Regions from separate parts of the Mesorhizobium sp. CA12 genome, predicted to be linked through region 2. Evidence: predicted binding sites of a transcription regulator. Region 2 holds the regulator's gene; the other holds the start of a gene.
What was found. The regulator LexA, encoded in region 2, represses DNA repair genes until DNA is damaged. The targets are predictions, from matches to a motif close to TGTTCNNNNTGTGTTCNG.

Region 1: the regulator LexA is predicted to act here: its motif matches at 2,298-2,315, upstream of parE (DNA topoisomerase IV subunit B).

Annotation. Positions count from the first base shown of each region.
Region 1 is NZ_JAIUHT010000001.1:477,166-481,376, reverse strand. Features, by position in the region: gene LB520_RS02275 (type II and III secretion system protein family protein) at 1-1,181, opposite strand, end outside; gene cpaB (Flp pilus assembly protein CpaB) at 1,211-2,125, opposite strand; gene parE (DNA topoisomerase IV subunit B) at 2,381-4,211, shown strand, end outside.
Region 2 is NZ_JAIUHT010000001.1:838,045-842,255, reverse strand. Features, by position in the region: gene kynU (kynureninase) at 1-758, opposite strand, end outside; gene lexA (transcriptional repressor LexA) at 1,191-1,925, shown strand; gene LB520_RS04030 (ComEC/Rec2 family competence protein) at 1,962-4,211, opposite strand, start outside.

The sequences.
Region 1 (4,211 bases), 360 kb from region 2:
GAGGAAAACAGCGGGCCGAGCACCGGCAGCTTGCCGATCCCCGGCACCCGCGATGTCGTGATGTCGTTCTGCGACTGCAGGAGGCCGGCGATCATGAAGCTCTGGCCGTTCTTGAGGTCGACCGATGTCCTGGCGCGGCGCACGATGAAGGCCGGAATGGAAATGCCGCTGCTGACCTGGATGGAAGCGGACGGGTCGATCGAGGACACTTCCGGCGCGATGTCGAGGCTGACCAGCCCGTCCTTCAGCACCGTCGGCGTGAAATCGAGGCCGACGCCGTACTTTTTGTAGGTGACGCTGATCTTGCCATTGTCTTCGGAAACCGGGATTGGGAACTCGCCGCCGGCAAGGAAGCTCGCCGTCTGGCCCGAACGCGCGATCAGGTTCGGCTCCGCCAGCCGCCGCGCCAGACCGCGTTCCTCCAGCGCCTTGATGGCGATGTCGATGGAAACGCCGTTCGACAGCAGGCTGCCGATGATCTCGCCTGTTCCGGCAGCCGTCAGGTCTCCTCCATCCGGGTTCAGCACGACTTTGCGGTTGCCGATGCCATAGGCGAAATTGGCTGCGTATTTGGCGCCGAGGTCCTGGCCGGCCTGGCGGTTGATCTCGACGAAGCGGACATTGAGCTGAACCTGCTGCGAGGACGAGATGTTGACCGAGTTGATGACTTCCTCATTGCCGGAAAAGCGTGACGCGATCTTGCTGGCTTTGTCGGCGGCGACAGCATCATCGGCTTCGCCCGACAGCACGACGCGCCCGTTCGCCGAGCCAACCTTGATCTTGGCGTCGGGCACGCTGGCGCGGATGGTGCTGGCAAGCTGATCGGTGTCCAGCGTCACCTCGATGTCGATGGTGCCGACAAGCTGCTTGTTCTGGTCGAACAGGGCAATGCCGGTGGTACCCAGGTTGTTGCCCAGCACATAGAAGGATTTGTCGGTCAGCGGGTTGACGTTGGCGATCTCCGGGTCGCCGATGACGATCTGGTAGAAGGCGGCGCTCGTCATGATCGTCTTCGGCTTGCCCTTGGCGACCTTGATCGAGGCGTTCTTGTTCGCCGAGACATAGACGACGTCATTGCCCGCCCTTGCCGGCGCGGCGACGGCAAGCACTGTCGCCGCCAGCGCAATCACGCCGAGAAGAAGCCATCCCCCGGTCGTCCGAAATGCATCAAACCCGAACATCTTGCCCCGTCCCCGCCGGTCCCCACCGGCTATTGCTGCAGTTCCTGCGGCGGTTGCCGCGAAGGAACCTTGTATTCCTCGACCTTGTCGCCGCGCGTCACGATCACCGTCTTGAATTTCGGCTCGTCCTGGTCCTTCGTCACCGCATTGACGAGCGAGGCGGCGCTCGCCTGCGCATTTGCGGCAACCGAGCCGCCGAAGGACGAGATGGTCGTCAGCCCGCTTTCGCTGGCGCTGGCGTCGGCGGCCGACCGCAGCGACAACGACAGCGTGCCGACGGTGCGGGCAAGCGCCACCTTCTGCGCCCCGTCGTTGGTCACCTCGATGGTCACCGAATTGGCGACTTGCGGCTCGGTCTTGCGTTCATCGGCGCCCTGTCCGACCGAGAGCACCTTGGCATCGGAGACAACGATCTCGGACGTAACGGTCGAGCCGGCAGCCCCTTGAGCATTCTTGGACACTTCCTGGATGTCCCCAGCATCGCGCGTCAGCACGACGTCGACGCGGTCTCCCGGCGTGATGAAGCCGCCGACGCCGGCGATCTCGTCGGTGCGGATGGTGACGGCCCGCATTCCCGCCGACAGCATGTTGGAAAGCGTGGCGCGGCCGTTCGGTCCCGACAGCTTGGTGAGCAGCACCGGTTCGTTGACCTCGATCGGCGACAGCACGACCCGGCTGCCGTCCGCAAGCAGCTTGTCGATCGTCGGGAAAGCGCCCTGCGGCAGCGAATCCTGCGGCCACGGAATCTCGGCGAGTTGCGGCCGTCCAAGCTCCATGCCGTAGCGCAGCGGCGCGTGCGCCACCACGATGGTCTTGAACTCGACCTTGGGCTGCTGCGGCGCCACGACGACCTTGACCTCGGCCTGAGCCTTCGCCTGGCTCTTGACCCAGAAATCCGCCGCAAAGATCGAGATCGCGCCGAAAACGGCGGCGATGCCGATCATGGTTATGGCCTTGCCCCTCACAATGGAACCCCTGACGCCCGTGGTCTTTTGTTAGTTGGGTCTCACGCTAGGCGTTAATGTTAAAGAATCAGGAATCCCGCGACCCGCCGATCGCCCTATTTCGGCCGGCTTGGTTATCGAATGGTTTTGAAATAAGAGACAGTTTGAATCCCTGAACGGAACAGGAACTCGTTCGCCCGCCAAAAGCGTGGCAGTATCGAGGAATGATTCGCATTACCGGACGCTAGGCCCAGCATGGACGACAGCAACGACCTCTTCGGCAAGATGGAAAAGCCGGCACAGCCGGTGCGCGCGCCCTCACGGCCCGCCGATCCGCTGGTGCAGGCAGCGAAGCGTACGACCGCCACCCGCGACGGCAGCGAGGGCTACAGCGCCGCCGATATCGAGGTGCTGGAAGGGCTCGAGCCGGTGCGGCGCCGTCCGGGCATGTATATCGGCGGCACCGACGACAAGGCCATGCATCACCTGTTCGCCGAGGTCATCGACAATTCGATGGACGAAGCGGTGGCCGGCCACGCCACCTTCATCGACGTCGAGCTTTCTGCCGACGGCTTCCTGACCGTCACCGACAACGGCCGCGGCATCCCGGTCGATCCGCATCCGAAATTCAAGAAGCCAGCGCTCGAAGTCATCATGACCACGCTGCATTCGGGCGGCAAGTTCGACTCCAAGGTTTACGAGACCTCCGGCGGCTTGCACGGCGTCGGCGTCTCGGTCGTCAATGCGCTGTCCGACCACCTCGAGGTCGAGGTCGCGCGGGGTCGTCAGCTTTACCGCCAAAGATTCTCCCGCGGCGTCCCGGTCAGTGGATTGGAGCATCTCGGCGAGGTCCACAACCGCCGCGGCACGAAGACCCGTTTCCATCCCGACGAGCAGATTTTCGGCAAGGGCGCCGCCTTCGAACCGGCGCGCCTTTACCGCATGACGCGCTCGAAGGCCTATCTGTTCGGCGGCGTCGAGATCCGCTGGACCTGCGATCCGTCGCTGATCAAGGACAAGGATCAGACGCCGGCAAAGGCCGAGTTCCATTTCCCCGGCGGCCTCAAGGACTATCTCAAGGCGACGCTGGGCGACGAATTCCAGGTCACGCGCGAGGTTTTCGCCGGGAAGAGCGACAAGCAGGGCGGCCACGGTTCGCTCGAATGGGCTGTGACCTGGTTCGGCGGCGACGGTTTCCTCAACTCCTATTGCAACACCATTCCGACCCCGGAAGGCGGCACGCATGAGGCCGGCTTCCGCAACGTGCTGACGCGCGGGTTGCGCGCTTACGCCGACCTCATCGGCAACAAGCGCGCTTCGATCATCACCACCGATGACGTGATGATCTCGGCCGCCGGCATGCTGTCGGTGTTCATCCGCGAGCCGGAATTCGTCGGCCAGACCAAAGACAGGCTGGCGACGATCGAGGCAATGCGCATCGTCGAAAACGCCCTTCGCGACCCGTTCGACCACTGGCTGGCAGACAATCCGCAGGAAGCCTCCAAGCTTCTGGACTGGGTCATCGCGCGCGCCGACGAACGCGTGCGGCGCCGCCAGGAAAAGGAAGTCTCCCGCAAGAGCGCGGTGCGCAAGCTGCGCCTTCCGGGCAAGCTTGCCGACTGCACGCAGAACGCCGCCGCGGGCGCCGAGATCTTCATCGTCGAGGGCGACTCGGCCGGCGGCTCGGCCAAGCAGGCGCGCGACCGCGCCAGCCAGGCAGTGCTGCCGCTGCGCGGCAAGATTCTCAATGTCGCCTCCGCCGGCAACGACAAGCTTGCCGCCAACCAGCAGATTTCCGATCTCATCCAGGCGCTCGGCTGCGGCACGCGTTCCAAATATCGCGACGAGGATCTGCGCTACGACCGCGTGATCATCATGACCGACGCCGACGTCGACGGCGCGCACATCGCTTCGTTGCTGATCACCTTCTTCTATCAGGAGATGCCGAACCTGATCCGCGGCGGCCACCTCTACATGGCCGTGCCGCCGCTCTATTCGATCCGGCAAGGCGGCAAGGTCGGCTACGCCCGCGACGACGCGCACAAGGACGAACTGCTGCGCACCGAGTTCACCGGGCGCGGCAAGG
Region 2 (4,211 bases):
CTGAGTGGCTGGCGAATGTCGCGGTGGTGGCGGTTCGCGGCGTAGATGAAGGCTGGCGAGCCCGGCCCGCCATTGAGATACTTGTAGGTGCAGCCGACGGCGAAATCGGCATTCGAGCCGTCGAGATCAACCGGCAGCGCACCCGCCGTGTGGCAGAGGTCCCACACGATCAGCGCGCCGGCTTCATGAGCCTTGCGGGTGAGCGCCGCCATGTCGCGCAGCCGGCCGGATTTGTAGTTGACGTGGTTGACCAGGATGACCGCGACGCGATCGTCAACCAGTTCCTCAATCGTCGGGGCATCTGCGCCTTCGAGCCGCAGCACCGTGCCGGGCCGCGTCGATGCGACGCCTTCCGCCATGTAGAGGTCGGTCGGAAAGCTGTCGTCCTCGGCAACGATCACCGAACGCTCGGGCCGCATTGCAAGTGCCGCATGCAGGACCTTGTAGATGTTGATCGAAGTCGTGTCGCAAACGACCGTCTGGCCGGGTTTCGCGCCGATCAGCCGTCCTAGCTGGTCACCCAGCTCGATGGGCATATCGAACCAGCCGGCGGTGTTCCAGGCGCGGATGAGATCCCGCGCCCATTCCTGCCTCGCGGCAGTCTCGATCTCGCTGAAGGCGTCGATCGAAGCGGCGCCCAGCGAATTGCCGTCGAGGTATATGACGTCTTCCGGCAAGACGAAGCGATCGCGCATGGCGCGCAGCGGATCCGCGGCATCCATCGCCTCGACTTCGGCGAGATCAGGAATTCCCCTCATTGTGCTGCCGCTCCATTTCGATCTGGCCAAGGGGGTTGTCTCACCACCGTCGGCGACAGGGCAAGAACCTTTGGTCCTATGTTAGCTGGTCCATAGACGGCGAAGACTGCGGATCGGAACTTCGCCAACGTTGGCATTTTGGGTTCGTTTCGTTCACGGTGCCACGCGCTTACGGTACGAGCCGACGTGATCCCAACCACTGCTTCGTGATCGTGTCGGGTTGTATTTCAGCTTAAGGGGAACTCCAAAATCGAGCGGAATCAATGCCGCTGCCCCAGGAGGGGCAGCCGGCCGTCACCGGATGCGACATTGTTTCGGCAGCCTTAACAAATTCACTAAACTTTAAACGGTTGCGGAACACAACTGGAACAGATAGTGTTTGTTCTGGGTTTGTTTTTCTGATTCTGGTTTCAGAACCCGTGGGGGCCGCCGATGCTGACGCGCAAACAACATGAACTCCTGATGTTCATCCATGAACGCCTGAAGGAGAGCGGGATTCCTCCATCATTCGATGAGATGAAGGAGGCGCTCGACCTTGCCTCCAAGTCCGGCATCCATCGGCTGATCACTGCGCTGGAAGAACGCGGCTTCATTCGCCGGCTCCCGAACCGGGCGCGCGCGCTGGAAGTGCTGCGCCTGCCCGACTCGATCGCGCCTGGCCTGAATGCCGCGAAGAAGTTTTCGCCAAGCGTCATCCAGGGCGGCCAAGGCAATCTCAGTCGCCAGGTCAAGCCGACGACGCCATCGCGCACTCCGAGACCAAGCAATGACGACGAGGCCGCGGCGGCCGTATCCATTCCGGTGATGGGCCGCATCGCCGCCGGCGTGCCGATTGACGCCATCCAGCACCAGACGCATTCGATCTCGGTGCCGCCGGACATGATCATGGGCGGCGAGCATTACGCGTTGGAGGTCAAGGGCGACTCGATGATCGAGGCCGGCATCTTCGATGGCGACACCGTCATCATCCGCAATGCCAACACGGCAAGCCCGGGCGAGATCGTGGTGGCGCTGGTCGACGATGAGGAGGCGACGCTTAAGCGTTTCCGCCGCAAGGGTGCCTCGATCGCGCTCGAGGCCGCCAACCCGGCCTATGAGACCCGGATCTTCGGACCGGATCGGGTCAAGGTTCAGGGCAAGCTCGTCGGACTTATCCGCCGCTACTGAGCAGAACTGCCCGGCCTTCTTCGCCCGGACGACAATCTATTGGGCCGGTGCGGCGGCTGGTTTTTCCGGCTGCTTATAGGGCGCCAGTCCCCTCGCCTCGCGCGTGTATTTCCGCTGCTCGTGCCAGGGTCGGTATGGTTCTACGACCGCGTAGCGGACGGTTGGCCGCGCGGTTGCCGATTGCGGATCGAAGAAAACGGCGGCGCTGCCGTCGCGCGCCAGCTGCCGCTTGGTGACGACGAGCACACGCGGATCGCGGCACGGGTTATAGGCCGTGGCGTCGTTGATGACGATGAGGTCGGCGAAGCCGCAGGCCGGCCGGGCGGTGTCGCGGGTCTCGGCGAGCGCGACGATCGCGCCGGAAGGATGCCGACCGATGCAGAGATCGCCGCTGCAATAGAAGGGCGAGCCGGGCGGCAGGTCGACGGGATCGGCAATGTCCAGCGTATCTTTGGCGAACCTTTCCGGCGGCACGATTTCCTCGGCTTTCAGCGCCCGTTTCCAATTGTCGGTGGTGAACTCGTTGGAGCGTTCGCGATTGACGGCAAGCTCGCCGCCGCCGATCGGCATCGCCACCAGATGCGCATCCTCCGAGATAAGCACGTCCGGTGTGCGGACGTGCGGAATGGCCAGCAGCGCAGCGAGCGCGAAAGGTACGGCGGCAAGCCTCAGCCAAGTGGTAGCCATGGTCGCGATGACCAGCGCGACCGTCGCCAGCAGCACCGACTGAATCGAGATCAGCCCCACGGCGTCGACCGGTGAGCGCTCGGAAATCCATGCCGAAATGGCGATCATCGCCGTCAGGCCTTTGCCCATGACAAAGAGGAAGGGACCGTCGAAGCCGAAGGGCATGGCCAGCGCGCTCAGCACGGCGAACGGCATGACGACCAATGAGACGATCGGCATGACCGCCAGATTGGCCAGCAGGCTGAGCGGCGACACCCGCTGGAAGTGCCAGATGGCAAACAACAATGTTGCGCTGCCCGCGATGAGCGACGTCACGGCGGCGCCACCCGCTCCAATCGCCAGTTTTCGCGATAAGAACCCGAGAAACGAACGCTTTGCCGGCGGCGCGGTCGTTTTGCCGGCGCGATAGTCGGCAAAGCCGGCATAGGCGCCGACCAGGGCGGCGGTGGCGGCGAAGGACATCTGGAAGCTCGGGCCGACCACTTCATGCGGCGAGACCAGGATGACGGCGATGGCAGAGATCGCCAGGTTGCGCATGGTCAGCGCTGCGCGGTCGAAAAGCACGGCGACCAGCATCACGCCAAGCATGATGAAGCTTCGCTCGGCCGCCACCACGATGCCGGAGATCACGAGATAGGCGGCGATCGACGCCAGCGCGATGCCAGCGGCATATTTCTTCACCGGCCGGCGCGACGAGAAATCCGGAAACAGCGCGAAGGCGCCGCGTAGCAGGACCATGATCGTGCCGGCGACCAGCGCCATATGCAGTCCCGAGATCGAAATGATGTGGTAGATGCCGGTCCGCCGCATCGACTCGTTGATTTCGTCCGGAATGCCGGCACGAACGCCGACGATCAGCGCCGCCGCGATCTCGCCCTCGGAACCGCCGATGCTGCTCCTGATGTGGTCGGCAATTCCCTCGCGTCCGTTTTCTACGGCCGATGCCACGCGTGCGCCAAACGGCACCTCCGTTGGCGCACTCGGGGTCGGCGCGACAAGTTTCGGATCGCCCAGGAAAAAGCCACTGGCGCCGATGCCGGCAAAATAGCTGTCGAAGGAAAAGTCGTAGCTGTCAGGCCGAACCGGACCTGTCGGCGGCAGCAGCTTGGCATAGCCGGTCAGCATCGACCCGGCCGACATGCCGGACGGGATCCTGCGCGCCGACAGCCTGATGCGGTCCGGCGCGTAGCGCAGCTTCGGACGCTCCGTGGATATCAGATCTATGGTGAGCCGGACACGGCCGTTGGCCATCGCCTCGGCGGTGACGAGGCGGCCCGTCAGCCGTGTCTGGATTTCGGAACCCAGCATCGGGGTCGCCATCCGCCAGGTCTCCACCTTGGCCGCGAGAAAGCCCAAGACGCAGAAAAACGCCGCCATGAAGACAAGGTGCGTTCTGTGCCGGGAACGCGAGACCGCCGCGCAGACCGCCATCAGGGCGACCGCCGCGAGCGGCCTGTAGAGGTCCGGCTCGGCGCTCAGCGAGAAGTAACAGATCACGCCGGCTGCCAGGAACACCGGCACCAGCAGAAAGCCGACGCCACGGTCGAGCTCGGTCGCGGCCGCCGTGCCAACGCTTCGGCGCAGAGCAGGAAGCGAAAC